3 regions of the Peribacillus sp. FW305-BF15 genome follow, and region 3 is predicted to be linked to each of the others. Evidence: riboswitches for the same ligand, from Rfam matches in the RefSeq annotation. Region 3 holds a riboswitch; each other region holds the start of a gene.
What was found. A riboswitch is a leader RNA that binds a small molecule or an ion and turns the genes downstream of it on or off. The one in region 3 is predicted to bind S-adenosylmethionine.
Positions count from the first base shown of each region.

Region 1: linked by a shared signal. The riboswitch ahead of AC3WLU_RS20770 (bifunctional homocysteine S-methyltransferase/methylenetetrahydrofolate reductase) and the one ahead of AC3WLU_RS08540 (methionine biosynthesis PLP-dependent protein) in region 3 are both predicted to bind S-adenosylmethionine.
Region 2: linked by a shared signal. The riboswitch ahead of AC3WLU_RS12215 (Fur-regulated basic protein FbpA) and the one ahead of AC3WLU_RS08540 (methionine biosynthesis PLP-dependent protein) in region 3 are both predicted to bind S-adenosylmethionine.

Region 1 covers NZ_JBYSYV010000023.1:7,847-12,055, forward strand. Annotated here, with positions in the region: gene ku (non-homologous end joining protein Ku) at 1-152, shown strand, start outside; gene AC3WLU_RS20765 (MOSC domain-containing protein) at 643-1,293, shown strand; SAM riboswitch class I at 1,405-1,503, shown strand; gene AC3WLU_RS20770 (bifunctional homocysteine S-methyltransferase/methylenetetrahydrofolate reductase) at 1,607-3,454, shown strand; gene metH (methionine synthase) at 3,447-4,209, shown strand, end outside.
Region 2 covers NZ_JBYSYV010000010.1:11,864-16,072, forward strand. Annotated here, with positions in the region: gene AC3WLU_RS12195 (ABC transporter ATP-binding protein) at 1-479, shown strand, start outside; gene AC3WLU_RS12200 (DUF459 domain-containing protein) at 522-1,223, opposite strand; gene AC3WLU_RS12205 (GNAT family N-acetyltransferase) at 1,443-1,949, shown strand; gene AC3WLU_RS12210 (Spo0E family sporulation regulatory protein-aspartic acid phosphatase) at 2,007-2,204, opposite strand; gene AC3WLU_RS12215 (Fur-regulated basic protein FbpA) at 2,453-2,641, opposite strand; SAM riboswitch class I at 2,812-2,916, opposite strand; TPP riboswitch at 3,074-3,178, shown strand; gene tenA (thiaminase II) at 3,276-3,965, shown strand; gene thiW (energy coupling factor transporter S component ThiW) at 3,981-4,209, shown strand, end outside.
Region 3 covers NZ_JBYSYV010000006.1:210,425-214,633, reverse strand. Annotated here, with positions in the region: gene AC3WLU_RS08555 (ABC transporter ATP-binding protein) at 1-185, shown strand, start outside; gene AC3WLU_RS08550 (hypothetical protein) at 243-485, opposite strand; gene fumC (class II fumarate hydratase) at 595-1,977, opposite strand; SAM riboswitch class I at 2,304-2,417, shown strand; gene AC3WLU_RS08540 (methionine biosynthesis PLP-dependent protein) at 2,504-3,616, shown strand; gene metC (cystathionine beta-lyase) at 3,613-4,209, shown strand, end outside.

The sequences.
Region 1 (4,209 bases), on a different contig from region 3:
TTACAGCGAAAACAAAAGAACTAGTTTCCAACAATGTAACTGATTTAATGGAGGCACTACAAGCATCCATAGACCGTACAAAACATGATGAACCGGAAAAGAAAAAGACGACCCGAAAGAAAGCGGCACCGAAAAAAAAGAAACAAGCGTAAACAGGAAGCTGAGCGGAAGACGGATGATGTCGCTCGGCTTTCTGCTTGTTTTTGCAAGGAATCAGGCTTCTAATAAGATGAAAAGGTCTTGATAAAGAGGGAAGGAATGTACAAACAGGTGAGTCGATCACGATGCAAGAAACTGAATGGAATTACAGGAAATTAGTGGATATTGACGAAAGCAAAAAAAATTCGCTCCCTAAAGAGCGACAATGAGGAATTCAATCGTGAAAATCAACATATAGGCGAACGGTTGTAGTTTTCGACTATATATTGTGTTCATATTCTACCATATTTAATTCTGAAATAGCAACTAAATTACTGAAACTAACCTATGAATTTTTCTGGAAATCAATGATATTTCGCCCATTTCCGCCGCATATGGCTTTTTCATTTCATATACATATAAAAAGGTACTGAATAAAATGGATTTTTAGTATAATTTATACATATAGAACGATATAAATTTAATATGAATGGAAGATGCAAAATGGAAAATGGGAAAATCAAATCACTACATGCGGGGAAGCCGAAACAAGAAATTTTTTCGAATATCGATATCTTTTCAGCCATGGATAAACAAGCACAGGATAATTTGAAAGTGACTAAAGCTGGCATAATCGGTGATGGTGTCGGTAATGTAAAGTTCCATGGAGGTCCTGATCGGGCTTTGTGCTTTTACCCATTTGAGCATTATTCATTATGGAATGAAAAATTCTCTAAAGAGCTGGATATCCCTGCATTCGGTGAAAATTTAACTATAGGGGGGATGAAGGAAGAAACAACATATATCGGCGATATTTATCAAATAGGCGATGTGATTGTTCAAATTAACCAAGGGAGGATACCTTGTTCGACCATTTCCCTCTTCAATCAAGAACCTAAGTTTTTGGAACTCGTGCTGAAAACGAGTTTCACTGGTTATTTTGCAAGAGTACTTCAAGAAGGAACGATAAATAAACAAAACGAGATTGTGCTGATAGATCGTCTACAAGAAAAAATTTCTGTCCATTACGCAGCAGAGGTCATCCTTCATAAACGGGATGGGCTTGAAGGTGCTAAGGCTTTACTAACACTAGACTCGTTAGCGGAAGACTGGAAACAAAGGATCTTGAAGAGGGTTCAAGCAGCAAAAGATTGAATGATTTTTGCAAAAGTGAAAAAAATGTCGATCAGGTATTGAAATTGACAGACTATTAATGTAAATTAAATATAATCAAATTTTGAAATCTTATGAAAATTATATAAATGGATCTTATCGAGAGAGGTGGAGGGACTGGCCCGAAGAAACCTCAGCAACCAGCTTACGCAAAGGTGCTAAATCCAGCAAGCAGAGCTTGATAGATGAGGAGAATGTTTCAAAAACCTTCTTCTTTGAGAAGGTTTTTTTTCCTTTTCTCTCATACTCATAGAATACGACAAAAACAGGATTGTTTTTGAGAGAGGGTGTAATGATGAATTTTCGTAAAGAATTAAAAGAAAGAATGCTGGTTGGGGAAGGGGCAATGGGGACCTTGCTTTACTCTAATGGCATTGATCAATGTTATGAGGAATTAAACTGCACGAACCCAGATCAAATAGAGTCCATCCATCGAGCCTATCTGGAAGCTGGTGCAGATATCCTTCAATCGAATACATACGGAGCCAATTTCAATAAATTGAAGCGGTATGGACTTGAAGATGAAGTGAGCAGAATCAATCGCCAGGGAGTCATTCTTGCTAAAAAAGCGGCAAAAGGAAAGGCATACGTCTTCGGCACCATAGGGGCACAGCGGAGTATCAGGAAATCGGATTTAAGCATGGAAGAGATAAAACGGGCTTTTCGTGAACAGCTATACAGTCTGTTGATGGAAAATCCTGATGGGATTCTTCTGGAAACATTTTATGACCTGGAAGAACTGGAAACCGTCCTGCAAATCGTTAAAAATGAAACCGGACTGCCGATTATCGCAAATGTCTCGATGCATGAACTGGGTAATCTTCAAAATGGAATCCATTTAAATGAAGCCTTTCAAAAACTCGAGCAATTGGGTGCCGATGTGGTTGGTGTGAATTGCCGCCTTGGACCACATCATATGATTCGGGCCTTGGAAGAAGTGAGTTTGCCAAAGCAAGCATCGATTGCCATTTACCCTAACGCCAGCCTGCCGGATTATGTCGATGGGAGGCTCGTTTATAAAGCTGTCCCGGAATATTTCGGTTCTAGTGCCCTGGAACTTCGTGAGCAAGGCGCCGCGATCATAGGAGGGTGCTGTGGAACGACTCCACTGCATATTCAAGCTGTAAAGCATGCAATTGGAAGTTTGGCTCCCGTGAAAGAGAAATTTACGAAATCCCGTGAAATAGAAGTAATTGAGGTGAACGATAGGGAATTGGAACTTCCCCTTTACGAAAAGGCCAAAACGGAACGGACGATTCTCGTTGAGCTTGATCCACCGAAAAAGCTAGGGATAGAGAGTTTCATGACTGGTGCTGAGGTTTTGAAAAAAGCAGGGGTCGATTCCATTACATTAGCGGATAATTCACTTGCCTCACCAAGGATATCGAATGATGCACTGGCTAATTTACTGAAGAACCAATTGAATATAAATCCGATGGTGCATATAACATGCCGTGATCGAAATTTGATTGGCCTGCAGTCACATTTAATGGGTCTGCAGACGGTAGGGCTGAACGAAATATTGATCATCACCGGAGACCCTTCAAAAATTGGGGACTTCCCGGGTGCCACTTCGGTTTACGATTTATCTTCCTTTGACCTGATAAGTATGGTCAAACAATTTAATGAAGGTCTTTCCTATTCCGGTCAAAGTTTGGGTCAACGGGCAAATTTTAAAATTGCGGCAGCTTTTAATCCCAATGTGAAATATCTGGATAAAGCCGTACTGAGAATGGAAAAGAAGATTGCCTGCGGTGCTCAATCCTTTTTGACACAGCCAATTTATTCCGTAGAGCAAATCGAAGAAGTATATGAAGCGACAAAACATCTGGAAACCCCGATTTTCATCGGTATCATGCCCTTAACAAGCACCCGGAACGCCGAATTCATCCATAATGAGATCCCGGGCATCAAATTGCCTGATAATGTTAGAAGGGCCATGGCTCTAGCGGGGGATGACCCTGTAAAGTCAAGGATTGAAGGGGTGAATATCGCGCGGGAACTGGTGGACGCGGCTAGGGAAAAATTCAAGGGCATATATTTAATCACTCCATTCCTTCGCTATGAAATGACGGCGGAACTAACGAAATATATTAGAAAAGTCGATAGTAAACAGACATCAGAGGTGGCAGTACATGAATAAAAAAGCGATTCAAGATCAGTTAAATTCTAAGATTCTCCTACTTGATGGGGCGATGGGAACGATGCTTCAAGCGGAGAATTTGACAGCAGACGATTTTGGCGGGGAACAATTCGAGGGCTGCAATGAATATTTATCACTGACGCAACCGGAAATCATCCAATCGATTCATGAAAAATATTTAGCAGCGGGCGCAGATATCATAGAAACAAATACCTTTGGAGCGACCAGCATCGTCCTTGAGGAATACCAAATAAGTACGATTGCCTACAAGCTAAATAAAATTTCAGCTGAGCTTGCCGTTAAAGCTTGTGAAAAGTATTCCAATGATGAATGGCCAAGATATGTAGCTGGCTCGATGGGCCCCACTACAAAAACGCTATCTGTAACGGGCGGAACGACTTTTGATGTTTTAACAGATTCTTATGAAGAGCAGGCACTGGGTCTCTTGGATGGCGGGGTAGACTTGCTGTTGGTGGAAACCTGTCAGGATATGCTTAATGTCAAGGCTGCCTTTTCTGGAATCAAAGCAGCATTCGCTAAAACGGGAAAAGATGTGCCTGTCATCATATCAGGAACAATCGAACCGATGGGCACGACACTTGCCGGCCAGTCCATAGAAGCTTTTTATTTATCGGTTGAACATATGAAGCCCGTAGCTGTCGGCCTTAATTGTGCAACAGGGCCGGAATTCATGATAGACCATATCAGGACACTTGCAGATATATCAAATAGCGCCATCAGCTGTTATCCGAATG
Region 2 (4,209 bases), on a different contig from region 3:
CCATCCGTGATAACATCGTGTATGGCAAACTTAATGCTACAGATTATGAAATCATCGAATCCGCCAAAGCGGCAAATGCTCATGACTTTATCTGTGCCTTTCCTGATGGTTATGATTCTCAGATTGGAGAGCGTGGAGTCAAGCTTTCAGGCGGACAAAAACAGCGCATTGCCATTGCCAGGGCACTTTTGAAAAATCCGCAAATCATCATTCTTGATGAAGCAACGGCGGCCTTGGATACAGAATCTGAACATTTGATCCAGCAAGCCTTGTCACGTTTAATGAAAAAACGGACTTCAATAGTCATTGCACATCGTTTATCGACCATTCATGATGCCGATCAAATCATCGTTCTGGAAAAAGGGCAGGTTCTTGAAAAAGGAACACATGACCAGTTAATGCTAAACAACGGCCGATACAAGCAGCTCCATGACTTACAGTTCCCTCAACTAAGCGATTTCAAATACCTAGCAACTTAGCAGGCAAACATGCACAGAAAGCCTTTCAGTGCATGTTTGGTTTCATTTGAAATCATAACTTTCCAAAACCCGATTCGCAATGAGCTGATACCCTTTTTCATTCGGATGTAACTTATCACTGAAATACTTTGTTTTCTTTTCATCTTCAAAAAGATCATTTGTAGGAATGAATAACATCCTTTCATCTTTATCCGCTAATCCCTTTATTGACTCGTTATAATCGCGAATGTGCTTTTCAAGTTTTTGATTGTCTTTAATTGGGTTATAAAGTCCTATTACCAGAATATCCGCTTTATCGTTTGCCTCTATCAGTGTTGATGTAATCTTTTTCAGATGGTTGATATATTCCCGTTTACCCTCATTGATTTTTCGGTCACTTATTTTCTCCAAGTTCCCGCCATTACTATTGATCAAGTCATTCGTTCCAATAAAAACAATGAAAGTATCGGCTTCATCAAGTTTCGTTTTAATTCGGTAATCATCTAGCTGTTTCATCACCCCATCCGTTTCCTGGCCTTTAATACCGTAATTCCAAAAACTCACTTTTTGCTCCGATTGGGGATTATTCAATTCATCTTCAAGGCCATCTATATATCCTTCCCCGTCCTTATCCCCTTTTCCATAGGTTAATGAATCTCCAAAAGCCATGACCCTTTGCACATCTTCCGACTCCGAGGCCTGAAATTCATATGCAGCAAAACATATAACCAGTACGATAATCAATATACCTGCCAATTTTTTCATTTGGTTCTCCTCTTGTCTTTTTACTAGAAGTATTTAATCTTTTTCATACCCAAAAAATCTGCAGTACTAACATAAAAAAGAATTGTCAGATAAAGAATAAAGAGTGTATGATAATATAAAACTTTCAATGGATTGGGTTTCATTCAACGTCCCTAAAACCAAAAACGGGATTACCCTTCATTCTGGAGATTGAATAAATGATAGTTAGGAGTTTAAATCATGGAAGAACACATAGAGTTTAGAGAGGCAGAACTATCTGATCTACCCAGAATTGTTGAAATATATAATTCGACAATTGCTTCAAGGATGGTCACGGCAGATACGGAACCTGTATCCGTCCAATCGAGGGTTAAATGGTTTGAGGAACATCATTCAGAAAGTAGACCGCTATATATCATTACTATAGAAGGGAAAACCGCTGGATGGATGAGCTTTCAATCCTTTTATGGCCGACCGGCATATAATTCCACTGCCGAAATCAGCATTTACATTGATGATTATTTCCGGGGAAAAGGAATTGGACAAATTTCGATTCGAAAGGCAATTGAATTGAGTCCAAAATTAGGTGTTAAGACTTTATTGGGTTTCATTTTCGCCCATAATACACCAAGCCTTAAGCTTTTTTCTAAATTCGGGTTTGAAGAATGGGCACATTTACCTCAAGTTGCCGAGATGGATGGCATTGAGCGGGATTTGATCATTCTAGGTAAACGTGTCGATATTTAAATATAATTCTTCAGAGCTATTGCCTTGAGCAGTAGCTTTTTCAGATTAATACAGGTTTTAAAAATACCTATATGCTTCTTGAAGGGAAAAATATTCAGAATCTCTTTTACTTGCTAACGCATTCAATAGCGTATCCAATTCTTGGCTAGCTTGTACAGTCTGCAGACTTGTTAAGCCGTAAATCGCTCCCAACTTTATCATTTCCTGTCTCTTCTCTTCTACTTTTTCTATAGTTACCTTACGGCAAGGCATCATAGCCACCTCCCATTTATTCAATATTTTTACACTTTCATCATAATGAAATCACTAGTTAAAATCAACTATTTTCCAGAAATTAAATGTGTTATTTTATAGGTCAAATGTGACAAAACACCTATTTTATTATTTAATTATGTATAATTTGTGTCGTTTTCTTATAAACGCAAAAAAGCATCCACTAGTGTAGACTGCGAATGCTTACATCATATCCCTTATCCAAAAATCCAAATATTGTATTCCGATTACTATGTCATCCATTCAGAAGGTGACTCGTTATTAGGTCTATTTATAACAATCTTATATTCATCTTCAAGTACTTTTAATGGGGCATCATAAAGGTGCCTTTCATCAGAGGTTTTGTATACTCCATTGGCCAATAGCTCTTCAATGAGTTTTGCCTTCCTCTGTTCAATCCTCTTAAATAATTCTGCCATGTAAATGGCTCCTTTCCGTCCTAGTGCCTGCTTCTAGTTAGCTAAACTTTATCAACTTGTTTGATTTCACCAAATTATATATACCTTTTCTAGTATGTCACTAAACGTTATTTCCCAAAAATAAAAGCCCCTTCTAATTTAAGAAGAGGCTGACAGTGTCCGTTCGGCTCTTCTTATCTTCCAAGCATATGCTTGTTGGATTTAGCACAGTTCCCTAAACGGGTCCGCTGCCGAGGTTTCATAGGGCCAAGTCCCTCCACCTCTCTGGATAAGAATTCAATATATAATGATGTAGAAATGATTCTATCCTAATAATCTTCAAAAGTCAATTACCTGGTTCTCCCTTTTTTCCTGGACATAAAGTGATTCCTCTTTCAAATACGGGTTGCATTTTCTTGTCTTTCTGATATGATGTCAGTAATTACATACAATTCACACCACTAGGGGAGTCTTTTTTAAGACTGAGATGGAATTAGTTCCGGACCCTTTGAACCTGAACCGGCTCATACCGGCGGAGGGAAGTGGATGATATCGTCCATTTCACAGACTATATCCATCTACCCCGTTCCGTATTCAGGAACGGGGTTTTTTATTTAACAAAGGCAAAGGGAGCCATTCTATAGGAGGATGAACAATGGAGAATACAAAATTAGAAACATTCAGTGATAGACTGCATGCACGGGCAAAAGAGATTTGGAAAAGGAATCATTCACATCCCTTTGTCCAGGCAATTGGAAACGGCACACTTCCTGAAAAGAAATTTGCCTATTACCTGAAGCAGGACTATGTCTATCTCATGGATTATTCCAAGCTCTTTGCTTTAGGTGTCATCAAAGCCCATAACATCGGAACCATGGCAAAATTTGCGAGCATTTTAAATGAAACCCTTCAAGTGGAAATGGATATTCATCGGCATTATGCTTCCGAATTCGGGATCAGCTCCAAGGAATTGGAAAATACAGAACCTACTCCAACCACTCTAGCCTATACAGGTTACATGCTAAATGCAGCTCAGCATGGGACTTTGGCAGACTTGATCGCCTGTCTCCTGCCCTGCGCTTGGGATTATTACGAAATCGGTTTGCTATTAAAAGAACAAAATGGAGCAGCACTGGAAAACAATCGCTACGCAGATTGGATAAGGTCCTATTCATCTCCTGAATTCGGGGAAGCACACAAGTGGCTGATCGCTTTGTTGGAAGAATTGACGGAAGGCATGCCTGAAAAGGAACTTCTTAGATTAGAAAAGCACTTTTTGGTTACTTCCCGATATGAATATTTATTCTGGGACATGGTTCAAAATGAGCAGGATTGGCCTCTGTAGGTGGTTGACATGAGGATGAACCCTATCAAGAAACTGACATTGACTGCCATGATCACGGCTTTAACGACGCTTACCAGTTCATTTATTTTCATCCCTGCAGGATTTGCAAAAATCTTTCCTATTCAACATCTGGCAAATGTCCTGACGGCGGTTCTATTGGGGCCTGCATATGCGGTGACACAAGCTTTTTTAGTTTCCATCATTAGAAACATGATTGGTACCGGTTCAATTTTCGCCTTTCCCG
Region 3 (4,209 bases):
CCACTTTAGAGGGGCAGGACTTCGTTGCAAGGGTCGATGCCAATAACATTATCCAGGCAGGCGAAAAGATCGAACTTGCCCTCGACATGAATAAAGCGCACTTTTTTGATAAAGGGACCGAACATCGCATTTTAGTTGAAGAAGATGAACAGATGCAGGAAAGCATGAAGTTATCTGCCAATTAAACATGAAAAGACCCATTCATTATGGGTCTTTTTACGTTTATTAAAATAAAGGGCGATTCATTCCTGGACCAATACCACTTCATCATGTCCGCATTCAGGGCATTTCATGAGATGGGGACATTGCCCTTTTTGAAGGGATTGAGGGTATCCGTCGTTTTCTTTAAGTATGTCGATATCCATATAAGCACTGTAATCATCAGCATAATCCCTGAATTTCCCTTTATCCTCAAGTTCACTGCCGCATTCCGGGCAATCCACATGAATTTTTCTTAGACCGTTGCAAAGCGGGCATATAGACATTGTTTTTCCTCCTGTTCCAGATACTTATGATTTCAGTATTTGTCGATTCCAGTATTTTAACACATGGAAACACCCTCCCTAATGCTAGAGGGAGGGTGCTTCCAACCAATTATTTATTAACCATGTTAGCAGGATCGACCCATGCTTTGAATTCATCTTCCGTCAGGAACTCCAGTTTCAATGCCGCTTCTTTTAACGTGGAGTTGTCCTTGAAGGCAGTTTTGGCGATCTTGGCTGCTTTTTCATAACCGATATGCGGGTTCAATGCTGTTACCAGCATAAGGGAACGCTCTACATTTTCTTTGATCTTATCTTCATTTGCAGTGATGCCAACCGCACAATTATCGTTGAAGGAATGAATGCCTTCCGTCAATAATTTGACCGTTTGCAGGAAGTTATAGATGATGACTGGTTTGAATACATTCAATTCAAAGTTACCTTGGCTTGCTGCAAAGCCAATTGTAGCATCGTTACCCACGATTTGTGTCGCAATCATGGTAAGCGCTTCACTTTGGGTCGGATTGACTTTACCTGGCATGATGGAGCTGCCCGGCTCGTTTTCCGGAATGGCAATTTCTCCGATTCCGCTTCTCGGTCCACTTGCAAGCCATCTGACATCGTTCGCAATTTTCATTAAATCTGCCGCCAATGCTTTCAAAGCACCGTGTGCGTAGACGATTTCGTTATGGCTAGTCAATGCATGGAACTTATTATCAGATGTGACAAAAGGATATCCTGTATCTGCTGCAATTTGTTTGGCAGAAAGTCCCGGGAATTCTTTCTTTGTATTGATTCCGGTTCCTACAGCCGTTCCGCCTAGAGCAAGGTTCAATAGTTTTTGGCTGCTTTCCTCAATCATCGCCAAATCTTTATCGAGCATCGCTTTCCAACCGGAAATTTCTTGTCCTAATGTTAAGGGTGTAGCATCTTGAAGATGTGTCCGGCCGATTTTCACGACATCCCAAAATTCTTTTTCTTTTGTATCGAATGTATCACGAAGTGCTTTGATGGCAGGAACCAATTTTTCAGCGACTTCCATAAAGGCTGCAATATGCATGGCAGTCGGGAAAGTATCATTTGAGCTTTGTGCCTTGTTAACATCATCATTCGGGTGAAGGATTTCCGATTCACCATTTTCTTTTAACCATTCATTCCCTTTGTTAGCGACCACTTCATTCACATTCATATTACTTTGCGTACCGCTTCCCGTTTGCCAAACTACAAGCGGGAAATGTTCATCAAGCGTACCTTCAAGGATTTCGCCGCAAATCTTGACGATGGCGTTCTTTTTAACTTCGGAAAGATCGCCAAGATCATAGTTCACCTTTGCAGCAGCTTGTTTAACGTATGCAAATGCACGAACCAATTCTATCGGCATTTTTTCGTTACCGATTTTGAAATTGTTACGGCTTCTCTCAGTTTGTGCTCCCCAATATTTATCAGCAGGAACTTTCACTTCACCCATCGTATCACGTTCGATTCTGTATTCCATGTGTTCTCCTCCTAAGTTTGCACTATTCATTGAAGAATTTTTGCATATGAAATGAATAATGTCGGATTATTCTTTCTCTCCATACATTGTACAAACTTTATTATTTTAAAGCAAAAATATCCCGCTGACCCTTTCCATATTTCTGAAAAATCCTAGGCCATTCATATTTAGATGAAAATTTGGATATTCTTTTTTGACACATAAAGTGTAGGCACCGCTAGGCTTCAATTGACCTGGCCATGAACACCAACACATCATCATCCCCAAAATGTCCTTGACAGTGTTTTGTATATATAGTAAATTCAAAAGAAATTGAATAATCTAAACTCTTATCGAGAGAGGTAGAGGGAATGGCCCGATGACACCTCAGCAACCTTCATTTGTTTCAAACCAATGAAAAGGTGCTAATTCCACAAGTTTATGAACTTGGAAGATAAGAAGAATGACTCGTCCCTACTTAATCAAAGTCTTCTTCTTAAAGAAGACTTTTTTTTATTTTATTTAACTCAAAGGAGCAGTGAAAACCATGTATAAACCTGAAACATATCTTGCTCAATTAGGAAATCGCAGTGAAACGGCGACAGGAACAGTCAATCCGCCGGTATACTTTTCAACAGCTTTTCGCCACGAAGGAATCGGTCAATCGACGGGATTCGACTACACAAGGACAGGTAACCCTACCCGCCAGCTATTGGAGCGATCCATCGCCGATCTGGAAAAAGGAGACCAAGGCTATGCCTGCAGTTCAGGAATGGCCGCCATCTCCACTATACTCGCCCTTTTTAAATCCGGGGATGCGTGGATTGTCAGTGAAGATCTTTATGGCGGTACATATCGGCTGTTAGAACAAGGTTTTAAAAAATGGGGATTGCAGTGTGACTATGTAAACACTTGTTGTTTGGAGGATATCGAAAAAGCCATCACTCCTCACACGAAAGCCATCTTCATCGAAACTCCCACTAACCCTCTTATGCAGCAAACGGATATTAGCGCCGTTGCCGCATTGGCTAAACGATATAATTTATTGCTAATCGTTGATAACACTTTTTACACGCCTCTTATTCAACAACCAATCTTGCTTGGAGCTGATATTGTGATCCACAGTGCAACCAAGTATCTCGGTGGTCATAATGATGTGCTCGCCGGACTGATCGTTGCTAGCGGCGCTGAATTATGTGATGCACTTGCCTTCCATCATAATGGCACTGGAGCTGTCTTGAGCCCATTTGATTCATGGCTGTTGATGCGCGGAATGAAAACCCTGGCATTGCGGATGGAGCGTCATGAAAAGAATGCCAAGATACTTGTAGATTACTTATCGGAGCATGATTGTGTTACGGACGTATTGTATCCGGGCCGAGGCGGCATGATTTCTTTCCGCATCATTGATGAAGCGGCGGTCAACCCATTTTTACAATCGCTCTCATTAATTTCCTTTGCAGAAAGCCTGGGAGGGGTTGAAAGCTTCATCACCTATCCTGCCACACAAACACATGCCGATATACCGCTTGAGGTCAGAACGGCAAACGGTGTTTGTAATCGACTGCTCCGCTTCTCCGTTGGCATCGAGGATAGCGACGATTTGATTGGTGACTTGCAGCAAGCATTCGCACATGTAAAAAGGGAGGCACTACGATGACAGATCATGATTTTAGCTTTGAAACAAAATTACTTCATAATCAACATAAATTCGATCCGGCAACGGGCGGTGTGAGCGTCCCCATCCAGCATGCATCGACTTTCCATCAATCCGATATCGATCAATTCGGCAAATATGATTACAGCAGAAGCGGGAACCCAACTCGTGAGGCACTTGAAGACATCATTGCCGAACTTGAGGAAGGCACTCACGGCTTTGCCTTTTCATCAGGTATGGCTGCCATTTCAACAGCCTTCCTGCTATTGTCTGCCGGGGATCATATCGTCATTTCCGAAGATGTGTATGGCGGAACGTTCAGGATGGTCACAAGCGTTTTGAACCGTTTCAATATTGAGCATACCTTCGTTGACATGACGGACCTTGAAAGTGTCAAAGCGGCGGTTCAGCCAAATACCAGGGCCATATACATTGAAACGCCTTCAAATCCTTTACTTAAAGTGACCGATATTCAAGCTGTATGTGATATCGCACAAAAAGCCGGTGCCTTAAGTTTTGTTGATAATACATTCTTGACGCCCGCATTGCAAAAACCGCTGAACCTGGGCGCTGATGTTGTCCTTCATAGCGCGACG